Regions from separate parts of the Delftia sp. RIT313 genome, predicted to be linked through region 1. Evidence: predicted binding sites of a transcription regulator. Region 1 holds the regulator's gene; each other region holds the start of a gene.
The links. The regulator FNR, encoded in region 1, switches genes on or off when oxygen is low (the NO sensors DNR and NnrR bind a similar motif). The targets are predictions, from matches to a motif close to TTGATNNNNATCAA.
Positions count from the first base shown of each region.

Region 2: the regulator FNR is predicted to act here: its motif matches at 1,555-1,568, upstream of BW39_RS28230 (hemerythrin domain-containing protein).
Region 3: the regulator FNR is predicted to act here: its motif matches at 2,111-2,124, upstream of cyoA (ubiquinol oxidase subunit II).

Region 1 is NZ_JFYT01000002.1:103,227-107,719, reverse strand. Features, by position in the region: gene ccoP (cytochrome-c oxidase, cbb3-type subunit III) at 1-16, shown strand, start outside; gene ccoG (cytochrome c oxidase accessory protein CcoG) at 94-1,548, shown strand; gene BW39_RS02330 (FixH family protein) at 1,606-1,920, shown strand; gene BW39_RS02325 (hypothetical protein) at 2,100-2,387, shown strand; gene fnr (fumarate/nitrate reduction transcriptional regulator Fnr) at 2,469-3,188, opposite strand; gene hemN (oxygen-independent coproporphyrinogen III oxidase) at 3,351-4,493, shown strand, end outside.
Region 2 is NZ_JFYT01000105.1:11,069-15,561, forward strand. Features, by position in the region: gene BW39_RS28220 (SDR family oxidoreductase) at 1-294, shown strand, start outside; gene BW39_RS28225 (MarC family protein) at 303-950, shown strand; gene BW39_RS28230 (hemerythrin domain-containing protein) at 994-1,494, opposite strand; gene BW39_RS28235 (hypothetical protein) at 1,763-2,350, opposite strand; gene BW39_RS28240 (CsbD family protein) at 2,495-2,713, opposite strand; gene BW39_RS31585 (hypothetical protein) at 3,111-3,284, shown strand; gene BW39_RS28245 (ABC-type transport auxiliary lipoprotein family protein) at 3,525-4,193, opposite strand; partial or broken gene BW39_RS28250 (MlaD family protein) at 4,207-4,493, opposite strand, start outside.
Region 3 is NZ_JFYT01000054.1:50,426-54,918, forward strand. Features, by position in the region: gene BW39_RS31705 (hypothetical protein) at 1-99, shown strand, start outside; gene BW39_RS16180 (hypothetical protein) at 166-525, shown strand; gene BW39_RS16185 (MFS transporter) at 583-1,920, opposite strand; gene cyoA (ubiquinol oxidase subunit II) at 2,219-3,265, shown strand; gene cyoB (cytochrome o ubiquinol oxidase subunit I) at 3,332-4,493, shown strand, end outside.

The sequences.
Region 1 (4,493 bases):
CGCAGTCCGTCAGTAAGCACAGGGGCGGCGCTGCGGCGCCGCCTTTTTGCGTTTTGAGTTTTCAGATATTTCAAAAAAACAAAGGAACCCACCATGAAGCCCGAGAGCGGGGATGACACCGGGAAGCCTCCCCGCAAAGTCATTCCGATCACGCCGGCCACGCCTGATCCGGGCGAGCTGGTGTCGATGTTCGAGTCGGAAAAGAAGGTCTACCCGCGCTCCATCAGCGGTGTCTTCGCACGCTGGCGATGGGCCCTGGTGTTTCTCACCCAACTGGTTTTCTACGGCCTGCCCTGGCTGGAGTGGGGCCAGCGCCAGATGGTGCTGTTCGACCTCGGAACGCGGCGCTTCTATCTCTTCGGGCTGGTGCTGTACCCGCAGGACTTCATCTACCTGGCGGGCCTGCTGATCATCTCGGCGCTGGCATTGTTCCTGTTCACGGCCGTGGCCGGGCGCCTGTGGTGCGGCTTCTCGTGCCCGCAGACGGTCTACACCGAGATCTTCATGTGGGTGGAGCGCAAGGTCGAAGGCGACCGCAGCGCGCGCATGCGGCTGGACAAGAACGGCTGGACCTTCGAGAAGGCCTGGAAGAAGTCGCTCAAGCAGTTGCTGTGGATCGCCATTGCGCTGTGGACCGGCTTCACCTTCGTGGGCTACTTCGTGCCCATCCGCGAGCTGGGCGGCGAGCTGCTGGCGCTGCAGGGCAGCTGGCAGATGTTCTGGGTGCTGTTCTACGGCTTTGCCACCTATGGCAACGCGGGCTACATGCGCGAGCAGGTCTGCAAGTACATGTGCCCCTATGCGCGCTTTCAGAGCGCCATGTTCGACCGGGACACCATGATCGTCAGCTACGACACGGGCCGGGGCGAGCCGCGTGCGCCGCGCACCAAGAAGGTGGACTACAAGGCCCAGGGCCTGGGCGACTGCATCGACTGCAAGATGTGCGTGCAGGTCTGCCCCGTGGGCATCGACATCCGCAACGGTCTGCAATACGAATGCATTGGCTGCGGCCTGTGCATAGACGCCTGCAATTCCATCATGGACAAGATGGAGTACCCGCGCGGCCTGATCCGCCTGACCACGCAGAACGCCATGGCCGGCCTGTGGCGGCGTGCCCAGGTGCTGCGCCGCATCTTCCGTCCGCGCGTGCTGATCTACTCGGCCGTGCTGATCGGCTTGAGCGTGGCCATGATCGTGAGCCTGGCGCTGCGCCAGTCGGTCAAGGTGGACGTGATCCGCGACCGCGCCTCGCTGTCGCGCATCGTGGCGGGCGGCAAGCTGGAGAATGTCTACCGCCTGCAGATCATGAATGCCACCGAGCAGGCCCAGCGCTACCGCATCAGCGCCCACGGCCTCGATGGGCTGGAGCTGGCGTCCGAGCAGGAAGTCGAGGTCGGCCCGGCCGAGACGCGCGGCATTGCGGCGCGCCTGCAGATTCCCTACGGTTCGGCCGAGCCGGGCTCGCACACCGTATTCTTCGATATCGATGCCGTGCATTCGGGCGCGGGACGCGCGTCCGAAAAGGCCGTCTTCCTGGTGCCCCGGTGATGTTCCTGGCAGGCGCGGCAAGGTCCGCGCCTGCCGCCTGAAAGAAAGAGGTTTCCCATGTCTTCCAGTCCCGCAGTGTCCGCGCCCGCGCAGGCTCCCTCGCACCCCGACGCCGGCAAGCCCTGGTGGAAGTTCGGCCATGTCTGGCTGGTGGTGGCCGGCCCGGCGGCCGTGGTGGTCGCTGCCGTGATCACGGCCATCATCGCCATCAATGGCGCCGATCCCGTGATCGACCCCGACTACTACCGCAACGGCATCACGATCAACGAGCGTGCCGATGGCGTGCGCGAAGTGCCCAAGAGCATGGCGCCCGCCGTCACCGGCCGCAACCATGCGGCCACGCCCGCGCACGATCACCCCACGGACCGCTGATCGCCGTGCACCCCTGCAAGAGGCCGCAGTCGCGGCCTTTTTGCATGGCGGATCGCATCTCCGGCATGCGCGACGGGTGAGGGTTTCCTACAGGCGTGCAGGGCGCTGCGGGGCTTGGCGCCATGCGTTGGCGCGGCGCACAATGAAGGCGACCCCTCGACAGCACAAGGAGATCGCTGATGTTGGCCCAACGCTGGATGTGGATTGCCTGGCCTGCCTTTCTGGCAGCCGCCGTGATGGAGATGCTGGTTTTTGCCTTTGTGGACCCCCTGGAGCTGCATTGGCTCGGCGACCTGGGCTGGTCGCGCCAGGGCATCTACACGCTGGCCTTCTTCGCCTTCTGGGGCGTGACCATGCTCTCCAGCCTGATGACCACCATGCTGGGCCGCTCGGCCCGCGATCTCAATGACGGCGTGGTCTCCGAGCCCGACCCGGACCTGGCCATGCAGGGGCTGGGGCGGGACTGAGCGAGAGCCCGCCGCAATGAACAAGGCCCGCTGTCGCGGGCCTTGTTCATTGGCGGATGAATGCTTGCCGCCCTTGCAGCCTCACTGGCACTGCTGGCTGTTGACGATGCGCTTGAGCGCCTCCGTGTCCAGGATGCGCAGATGGCGCTGGCGCACCTCGATGATGTTGTCGTCCGCGAACTTGGAGAAGGTGCGGCTCACCGTCTCCAGCTTCAGGCCCAGGTAGCTGCCGATTTCCTCGCGCGTCATGCGCAGCACCAGTTCGGACTTGGAAAAGCCCCGCGCATGCAGGCGCTGCACCAGGTTGAGCACGAAGGCGGCCAGGCGCTCTTCGGCGCGCATGCTGCCCAGCAGCAGCATCACGCCGTGTTCGCGCACGATCTCGCGGCTCATGACCTTGTGCACATGGTTTTGCAGGGCCGTGACCTCGCGCGACAGGTCTTCCAGCTTGTCGAAGGGCATGACGCAGACTTCGGCGTCTTCCAGCGCGACGGCATCGCAGGTGTGGTGGTCGTTGACGATGCCGTCCAGGCCGATGATCTCGCCGGCCATCTGAAAGCCCGTGACCTGGTCGCGTCCATCCTCGGTGGCCACGCAGGTCTTGAAGAAGCCGGTGCGGATGGCGTACAGCGAGGTGAATGTCTCGCCGTTGCGAAACAGCAGGCCTCCGCGCTTGACCTTGCGGCGCGTGGCCACGATGTCGTCGATGCGCTGCATCTGCTCGGCATCCAGGCCCATGGGCATGCACAGTTCGCGCAGGTTGCAGTTGGAGCAGGAGGCTTTGATGGTCTGAAGGTTCATGGAGTGATAAACATCAGCGGCACACAGCGTGCCGGCGGTGACCTCGTGGATTGCGATGAGTTGGATCAAATTGTCGCAGCAGTCCCTCAAACAACTCTTGATATGAGTCAAGGACATGACCGATGTGCTGCGGCACAGTCGAGGTATTAGAGGAAAAAACCCATGACCGCTGTCACCCCAGAGCTGCTGCGTCGCTTTGACGTACCGGGGCCCCGATACACCTCGTTCCCTACCGCCGACCGCTTTGTCGAGGCCTTTGGTGCAGAGGACTATATCCTGGCGCTGCAACAACGCAAATCGAGTACCGCAGCGCGTGCCACGCCTTTGTCGCTGTATGTGCACGTGCCTTTTTGCGAGTCGCTCTGCTACTACTGCGCCTGCAACAAGATCGTGACGCGCCACCACGATCGCGCCGCCGTCTACCTGGACTATCTGGCGCGCGAGATGGCCTTGCACACGGCCCATTGCGGCAAGGGCCAGACCGTCAGCCAGCTGCACCTGGGCGGCGGCACGCCCACCTTCTTCTCCGACGACGAGCTGCGCACGCTGATGGGCCTGTTGCGCGAGCATTTCAAGCTGGAGCCGGGTGGCGAGTACTCCATCGAGGTCGATCCGCGCACCGTCAGCGTCGAGCGCCTGGTCGTGCTCAAGGAGCTGGGCTTCAACCGCCTGAGCTTCGGCGTGCAGGACTTCGACGAGCAGGTGCAGATCGCGGTGCACCGCGTGCAGCCGGCCGAGCAGGTGTTCGAGCTGGTGGCGGCCGCGCGGCAGCTGGGCTTTGCCTCCATCAACGTGGACCTGATCTACGGCCTGCCCAAGCAGACGCCCGAATCCTTCGAGCGCACGCTGGCCCAGGTCAACGCGCTGCGGCCCGACCGCATCGCGCTCTATGCCTATGCCCACCTGCCCGAGCGCTTCAAGCCGCAGCGGCGCATTGCGGCCGAGGATCTGCCCCAGGGGGCCGACAAGCTGGCCATGCTGTCGCGTTCCATCGCCGCGTTCATGGACGGTGGCTATGTCTATGTGGGCATGGACCACTTCGCCCTGCCGGAGGACTCGCTGGCCGTGGCCAAGCGCCAGGGCCGGCTGCACCGCAACTTCCAGGGCTACAGCACCCAGCCCGACTGCGACCTGATCGCGCTGGGCGTGTCGGCCATCGGCAAGGTGGGCGCCAGCTACAGCCAGAACGCCAAGACGCTGGAGGAGTACTACGACGCCATCGACGCCAGCCACCTGCCCGTGGTGCGGGGCCTGGCGCTGTCGCGCGACGACCTGGTGCGCCGCGCCGTCATCATGGCCATCATG
Region 2 (4,493 bases), on a different contig from region 1:
CAGTACGTGGACTATGCGGCCGCCAAGGGCGCGTTGGACGTGATGACGCTGGGCCTGGCCAAGGAAGTCGCCGCCCAGGGCATACGCGTGAACGCCGTGCGGCCCGGCTTGATAGAGACCGACATCCACGCCAGCGGCGGACAACCCGACCGCGTCGAGCGCCTGGCGCCCAACGTGCCCATGCAGCGCGGCGGCAGGGCCGAGGAGGTGGCCGACGCCATCCTCTGGCTGATGTCGGATGGCTCGCACTACACCACGGGCAGCCTGGTCGATATTTCGGGCGGCAACCTCTAAGGCTCTCCATGGACCTCAAACCGCTGATCACGCTGGTGGCCATCATCAACCCGCTGGCCATCGTCCCCTTCTTCATCCACTACACCGAGGGATTCAGCGCCCAGCAGCGCCAGCAGACCATTCGCACGGCGGCGCTGGCCTCGTTCTGCGTGATCGCGGCCTGCGCCATCATCGGGCTGCAGGTGCTGGACTTCTTCAACATCTCGCTGCAGAGCTTTCAGGTGGGCGGCGGCCTGCTGCTGCTGATCAGCGCGATGAACATGCTCAACGCCCGCCCGGCCGAGGAACGGCCCAACGCGCCCACGCTGGTCGCTGGCGCGGAAAAGGCCGCCATGGGCAACAGCATTGCCGTGGTGCCGCTGACGATTCCGCTGCTGACGGGGCCGGCCTCCATGTCCACCGTGGTGATCTACGCCGACCAGGCACGCACCATCTGGCAGCACCTGGCCCTGGTGGGCTATGGCGTGGTGGTGGCGCTGGTGGTGATGGTCTGTTTTTCGCTGGCGGACCCGATCGCCCGCGTGCTGGGCAAGACCGGCATCAACGTGATGACGCGGCTCATGGGCCTGATCCTCGCGGCCCTGGCCGTGGAGGTGATGGCGGGCGGGCTGGTGAAGATCTTCCCCATCCTGGCATCGCCCGCGATCGTGCCCTGAGCGGGCTGGCTGACTGGTGGCCTTACTGCCGGTTCAGATCGGTTCAGGCCGGCACGGTCCGCGCGCGGTCGGCGCTGCCGTCGCAGGCACCGCCGCAGCCCGTGATGGGCTGCTCGGGCAAGGCCTCAGGGTGCGCCAGGGAGCCCGTGGCGGGATCGAAGCCCGCACTGCGCAGATGCAGGGCCAGCGCCGCATCCATGGTCTGCGCATGGTGCACGAACCAGGCCGCCAGCTCGCCCGCCATGCTGCGGATCACGGCCAGATCACCGGCCGCCGCCTTGCTCGCCCCCTCGCGCATCACCTGCAGCACCACCTTGTGCTGCAGGCTGTGGCAGTTAGTGCTGGTGAAGCGCGTGGACTGCATCCAGCGGTCTTCCTGGTCGAAATGCACCTGCGTATGCGCGATCAACTCATCCCAGCGCGCGCACAGCTGCGCATCATCGGCAGCCTCCACCTCGGCCAGCAGCAGGACGAACTCCTGATGCACCTCGTCCATGGCCGGCAACTCCAATGCCAGCGCTCCGCTCCATTCCAGCACGGCCATATGCTTCTCCTGCCTTCATCGTGAAAGCCTGCAGCTTAGGAACAGCACCGCCCAACCCGTTTGACCCACATCAGCCAACCCGAAAACAGCAAAGCCCCGCGAGCGGGGCTTGGTCAAGGCGGATAAAACTGGCGCGGCCAAAAGGCCAGGGGCACCGAGCAAGAGCCGCCTCGCGGCGAAGGTGCCGTCCCCATCCCTTGCGAAGCAAGTAGAGAGGCGCCGTGCCACGGGGGTAAGGCGCGCAGCGCCTCAGGGGGTGCCTACCAGCTTACTGTCCAAACTTCCGCTTGGCGTCAGCCACGCAGGTGTCCTTGGCAGCGCCACTCATGGTGTCGCAACGGGCCTTGGCAGCCTTGTAGTCAGCTTCGCGGGTTTCCTCGGCAGCGTCCTTGCGGGTTTCGGCCACGTTGGCAGCCTTGGCTGCGGAGTTGGAAGCGGGCTCGGCCTGGGCCTTGTTCACCTTGGCGGCTTCCACGGCGTGCACGTGGGCGGCCTTGGCATCCTTCACGCAGACATCCTTGGCGTCGCCCTTGAGGTCGTCACACTTTTCCTTGGCGATGTCGTAGTCCGCATCAGCCTTGGCCTTGAGTGCCTTTTCGCTGTTCTTGGGCGAAGGATTGCGGCGCGATTCCAGTTCGGCCTTGGCCACGTTTTCCTGGCCCTTGGCCTGCTTCTCGCAGACGTCCTTGGCGTTGTCCTTGAGCGGCTTGCACTGTTCCTTGGCAGCCTTGTAATCGGCCTCGATCTGGTTCTTGGCGGCCGTGTGCTCCGCATTGGTCATGGCCATGGCGCCGGAGGCCATCAGGCCCAGGGCGACAGCGGAAAGCATATGGCGAAAGCGTTGCGGTGTTTGCATGATGGAACTCCTTGTATTTGTACTGAACCGGCCCTTGGTGCCTGCGGCGGCGGGCCATTGGTGCGCGCCCACAGGCACGCTGGCTGTCGAGGAGCGGATGGCGGCGCCGGCCAGGGCGTCCAGCCCATCCGCAGTCCACCCTCGTCAGTCTTCGAAGCGGAAGTCGGGGTTGCGCTTTTGCCAGTCGGTCAGCTGCTTTTCGGCAGCGTCGCGGGCCAGGCCCTGGCGCTCCTGCAGCTTGCCCAGGAATTGCTCGCGCTTGCCGGCGATCACATCCAGATCGTCATCGGTGAGCTTGCCCCATTGCTCACGGATCTTGCCGGTGAATTGCTTCCAGTTGCCCTTGATGCGGTCTTCATTCATGGCTTGGTCCTTTCAGTGATGTTGAAGTAGCGCTGTGCAATCAGGCCTTGTTTTTTCAAAGCCGCGATCTGCATCAGCGACGGTTCCACTGTAAAAAACCTGGGGGCTGCGCGTCGTAGTCTGGACCTAGTGTTGACGGTCGTCCCAGGGGCAGCCGAGACGGTGGGATCGGGACTACAGCCCCTGACGGACGCGCGGGAAGCGCTGGGTCAGGCGCGGCCCGCCCCTGCCCTGAGTACCCAGCCTTTTCCCCGTATGTCCGCCCCTGCGCCGTGGCGGTTGAGCAAGTGCAATGACAGCCGGAGAGTGGGCCGTTCGATGAAGCATTGCCGAGCAAAGATGCTTAAGGCCCCATCGCAAAGCATCGTCGCTAAGATTCATTCAACAGGAGCCTGCCATGCTTACCAAAGAACGCACTGACATCAACACCGAAGTGCTCAGCCTGAAACAGGCCAGCATGTCGCTTGCGCTGATGGCTGCCCGCAAGGCAGTGAACACCGGCCTACTCCGCACGCGTAGCAGCTCCAGCAAGGTGGTCTACACAAGGGAGTTGAGGGTCAAATCCTCCTGATTCAGGCGTAACTCAGGCGTAGGGCCTTCACCCTGCCAAAGCCCAGCTCTGCTGGGCTTTTTGCTTGAAGGAGCGCGGTCAGGCTCACAAGCGCTGCAATCGCCCCGACGTGGCCTCTACAAAGCGGCTCGAACCTGAGTCCACTCCACAAAGAAACAGCCGAACAGTGCAGTGCACCAATCGGCTGTTGTTGAGAGGGGAAGAAAGGAAAAACGGCGGGCTGGCGGCCAAAGCTACCGCTCAGTGCCCCTGCTGCCCCAGCCACGCATCGATCTGCGCAATGGCGGCATCGGCCGCCGTCGCCAGCGCCTTCGCGCCGCCTGCGGCATCGCCGGAGGCGGCAGGGCTGCGCACCTCGAACAGCTTCTGACCCAGCAGGCGGTCCACGGCACCGCTTTGCTCGACCAGGGTGGCGCGCAGGCGCACGACGCCGGCACTGGAGCCGGGCGCGTCGAAGACCTGGCTGAACTCTTCGATGTCCACGCGCAGCAGCGTGGGCACGGCGCCCTGCAGGCGCGGCTGGGCCACGCTTTCGCTGCTGGCGAGCACGGGGCGCTGCACGCCCAGCTGGCTGCGCAGGCGCTGCTGCAGCAGCAGTGCCGGAGGCTGGCTCCAGCGTGCCAGCTGGTAGGGGCGCAGTTCCTGGCCGTTGGCATAGGCCAGGCGGTAGAACATGGCGGTGCTGCCGTCGGACAGGGCGGGAGCCTCCACATCGGCCAGCGCCAGCGGCGTGCGTGCCTGCGGGGCGGCGGATGTGGCGGCCTGCGCGGGCGCGGACAGCGGCGCCAGGCCGAAGTCATAGCGCGCGGGCTGGGCAGGGGGCTGCGGCAGGGCAGAGCAGCCGGCCAGCAGGATCAGGGCGGCGGCCAGTCCAGCGCTGGCCACGGCGGTCTTGCGAGATAGGGGCATGCGGGTTCCTCGGTCAGGGCTGGGTGGCTGCAGACGGGGCGACGAAGCCGGGCTCGCCCGGCCCCGGGCGGGCCTGGCCCGGCCCGTAGATCACGGCCTGCGGGTTGTCGCTGAAGCGGCTGGCCGCCGTGCCCATCTGGCGCGCGGCGCGCGAGACATCATCGGCCGCGCGGTTGGCGTGCGGCACCGTGCTGCGGCCCAGCGAATCGGCCATGCGGGTCAGTGCGCGCGTGCTCTGGGCGATCTGCTCCAGCGGTCCGTCCTGCGCGTTCACGCGGCGCACGGTCTGCTGCAGTTCGG
Region 3 (4,493 bases), on a different contig from region 1:
CACCATCCGGGGCGCAGGGCCGACATTCTTGCGCTGGATAAATGGCTGGTGCAGGAGATGAGGGAGATGGCTAGCACAGGCGATCTCGCCGTTCCCTGATCCCGCTCAGACTGCGCGCGATGGGCGCCCTGGATAATCGCCAGCCGGAACCACAGCAAGCACACCATGGCGCAACCACAGACACCCGAGCCCCATTCCAGCGAACCGGCCACCGCTGCCAGCGCCAACGGATCCGATCCGGCCAAACCGCCAACACCGCCGAAATCGCCCAAGCCGCCAAAAAGCCGCATCGTGCCCTGGCTCATCGGCCTGCCCGTGGCCTTCTTCGCTGTGCTCATGCTGGCTGGCCAGTTGCTGTCCACGCCCGAAGGCGAGGCGCGCTGGGTGGAGCGCGAAACCATCAAGATCTGCCGCAAGGAAACCGCGCGGCCAGAGGCCGAGCGCAAGACGCAGCAGTTTGAATCGGTGCAGGACTGCGACAGGCTCGAATTCGACTTCAAGCAGCGCTACGGTGAAAACCCCTGAGGCGAAGTCACAACGAAAAAGGCCGGCAGAGCCGGCCTTTGGCTTACAAGGGCCCGTTCAGTCGCGCGTCTCGATGGCGCGGTTGATGCCCAGCGCCGCCAGCGTGCACAGCGCACCCGACAGCAGATAGATCCCCAGCGCCACCAGTCCGAAGCGCGAGGACACGCCCAGGGCCACCAGCGGAGCGAATGCCGCGCCCACCAGCCAAGCCATGTCCGAGGACAGCGCAGCACCCGTGTAGCGATAGCGTGAGGGGAAGTTGGACGTCACCGTGCCTGCCGCCTGGCCATAGGACAGGCCCAGCAGGATGAAGCCGACGATGATGAACACGTTGTTGCCCATCGTTCCGCTGCCCAGCAGCCAGGGCGCCAGGAAGCTGAAGATGCCGATCAGGCAGGCCATGGTGCCCAGCGTGTTGCGCCGGCCCACACGGTCGGCCAGCCAGCCCGAGACCATGATGGCGGCAGCCGCACAGAAGGCGCCCACGATCTGCACCCCGAGCACATGGGTCACCGACTGGTCCGAGTACAGCGAGATCCAGGACAGCGGGAAGATGGTCACCAGGTGGAACAGCGCAAAGCTGGCCAGGGCGGCAAACGCGCCGATCACCACGTTGCGACCCTCGTCGCGCATCAGCGGCAGCACACCCATGGGCTCCAGCTCACGCTGCTGCAGCAGTTCGGTGTAGGACTGGCCCACGACCAGGCGCAGCCGGGCAAACAGTGCCACGACGTTGATGGCAAAGGCCACGCAGAAGGGATAGCGCCAGCCCCAGCTGAGGAACTCGTCGGCTCCCACATGGGCGTAGATGAAGGCAAACAGCCCTGCCGCGAGCACGAAGCCCAGCGGCGCGCCCAACTGGCCCATCATCGAATACCAGCCCCGCCGGTTCTTGGGCGCCGACATGGCCAGCAGCGACGGCAGGCCGTCCCACGAGCCGCCCAGCGCAATGCCCTGGCCTATGCGCAGCAGCGCCAGCACGATGATGGCGTTCACCCCCGCCTGCTGGTAGCTGGGCAGGAAGGCCATGCCCACGGTGCACACGCCCAGCAGAAACAGCGCCAGTGTCAGCTTGGTCGCCCGCCCCCAGCGCCGCTGCACGGCCATGGACAGCGCCGTGCCCAGCGGCCGGGCTACGAAAGCCAGCGAGAAGATGGCGAACGACATCAGCGTGCCGTCGAGCTTGGAAAGGTAGGGAAACAGCAGTGCCGGGAAGACCAGCACGCAGGCGATGCCGAACACGAAGAAGTCGAAGTACTCCGAGGATCGCCCGATGATCACGCCGACGGCGATTTCGTTGGGCGTGACATCTTCGTGGGTGTCGGCGCGGGACAGAGATTCTTTGCTCTCATAGCTTCCGCCGGGGAAGCTTGCAGTTGTGTCGAGGCCGCTCATAGATGGATGCTCCTTGTCTCGTCTCACTGACAGCTCTGTTCTACGCCCTCGCTTGATCTGGCGCAAGGCGGTTTCCACCTCGACCGGCCTCGGTGTTTGTCCTGCTGCGCGCGACGCGAAAATGCGGCCTCCGGACCGCCAGGCACCTGCCGTGCACCCGCCCAGGTAGCAGAAAGTTCCCGGGTTCTCCTTGACGTTGGACAAAATGTCCAATGGACAAATTTATACTTCGTAATACATTTGCCCGGATCTTGTAATCCGCGTTTCTATGTAAACGCGCTCTTGTTGCGCCCCTAGCATGCTAAAAATCAAGGAACTCCGTGGGCCTGCGTGGCTCACCGCGGCCGCTTTGACAGCCAGTCTCACTGGCTGCAGCAAAGCCGTCGTGCTCAACCCCGCCGGCGACATCGCCGCGCAGCAAGGCAACCTGGTGGTCACGGCCACCTTGCTGATGCTGATCATCATCATCCCGGTGATCATCCTCACGCTGCTTTTCGCCTGGAAATACCGCCAGTCGAACACCGAGGCCCACTACGACCCCGAATGGCACCACTCCACCACGCTGGAGCTGGTGATCTGGTCCGTGCCGCTGATGATCATCATCGCGCTGGGCGCCATCACTTGGATCAGCACCCACAAGCTGGACCCCTACCGTCCGCTGGACCGCGTCTCGGCCACCAAGCCGCTGAGCACCGATGTCAAGCCGCTGGAGGTGCAGGTCGTGGCCATGGACTGGAAGTGGCTGTTCTTCATCCCTGAAAAAGGCATCGCCACCGTCAACGAGCTGGCCGCTCCCGTGGATCGTCCCATCCACTTCAAGCTGACCGCCACCTCGACGATGAACTCCTTCTACGTGCCTGACCTGGCCGGCATGATCTATGCCATGCCCGGCATGCAGACCGAGCTGAACGCCGTGATCAACAAGCCCGGCGTGTTCCACGGCCTGGCATCGCACTACAGCGGCGCCGGCTTCTCGGGCATGACGTTCAAGTTCCATGGCCTGAGCAACGAAGAGTTCGATCAGTGGGTTGCCAAGGCCAAGTCCGAAGGCAAGGCCCTGACGCGCGATACCTACCTGAACCTGGTCAAGCCCAGCGAGCGTAACCCGGTCGAGCGCTTCGCCACGGTGGACGAAGGCCTGTACGACAAGGTGCTCAACCGCTGTGTCGAAGAAGGCAAGATGTGCATGCATCACATGATGGCCATCGACGCTGCCGGCGGCGAAGCCTATCTCAAGGCCGTGGGCATGAACCTGCCCCAGGATGTGTGCACGGTGCAAAACGCCGACCGCGTCGTGGCCTTCCTGGACCAGCGCGACGGCTCCGCAGCCGCTGCGCAGCAATAAGCAGTTAGCGGACGCGGACGACGGCCAGACCGCCGCCCGCTCCCATCACGACCTAAGAGACTCGATATGTCTGAACATACCTCCCCGGCACAGGCCCACTGGCTGCTGGGACGCATCACTTGGGACTCCATCCCGATGGCGCATGAGCCCATCGTGCTGGCGACCTTCATCGCCGTGGTGCTCGGCGGCCTTGCCGTGCTGGGCCTGCTCACCAAGTTCCGCCTGTGGGGCCCGCTGTGGCGCGACTGGCTGTGCAGCATCGACCACAAGAAGATCGGCATCATGTACATGATCCTCGGTCTGGTCATGCTGCTGCGCGGCTTTGCCGACGCGCTGATGATGCGCCTGCAGCAGGCCATGGCCTTCGGCGACAACCTGGGCTACCTGCCTCCGCACCACTACGACCAGATCTTCACGGCACACGGCGTGATCATGATCTTCTTCGTGGCCATGCCCTTCGTGACCGGCCTGATGAACTATCTGGTGCCGCTGCAGATCGGCGCCCGCGACGTGTCCTTCCCGTTCCTGAACAACTTCAGCTTCTGGATGACCACGGGCGGCGCCGTGCTGGTGATGATCTCGCTGTTCCTGGGCGAGTTCTCCACCTCCGGCTGGCTGGCACTGTCCAACCTGGGGGCGCAGAACCCCGGGGTCGGGCTTGACTACTACATCTGGGGATTGCAGGTGGCCGGGGTCGGCACCACGCTGTCAGGCATCAACCTGATCGTGACCATCATCAAGATGCGCGCACCCGGCATGAACCTGATGAAGATGCCCGTCTTCACCTGGACCGCCCTGTGCACCAACGCGCTGATCGTGGCCTCGTTCCCCATCCTGACCGCAGCCCTGGTGCTGATGTCGCTGGACCGCTACGTCGGCACGAACTTCTTCACGAACGAGCTGGGCGGCAACCCCATGCTGTACGTGAACCTGATCTGGATCTGGGGCCACCCCGAGGTCTACATCCTGATCCTGCCCTGCTTCGGCATCTTCTCGGAGATCGTCTCCACCTTCAGCCGCAAGCGCCTGTTCGGCTACACCTCCATGGTGTACGCGACGGTGTGTATCACCATCCTGTCCTACCTGGTCTGGCTGCACCACTTCTTCACCATGGGCTCCGGCGCCAGCGTGAACACCTTCTTCGGCATCACGACGATGATCATCTCGATCCCGACGGGCGCCAAGATCTTCAACTGGCTGTTCACCATGTACCGCGGCCGCATCCGCT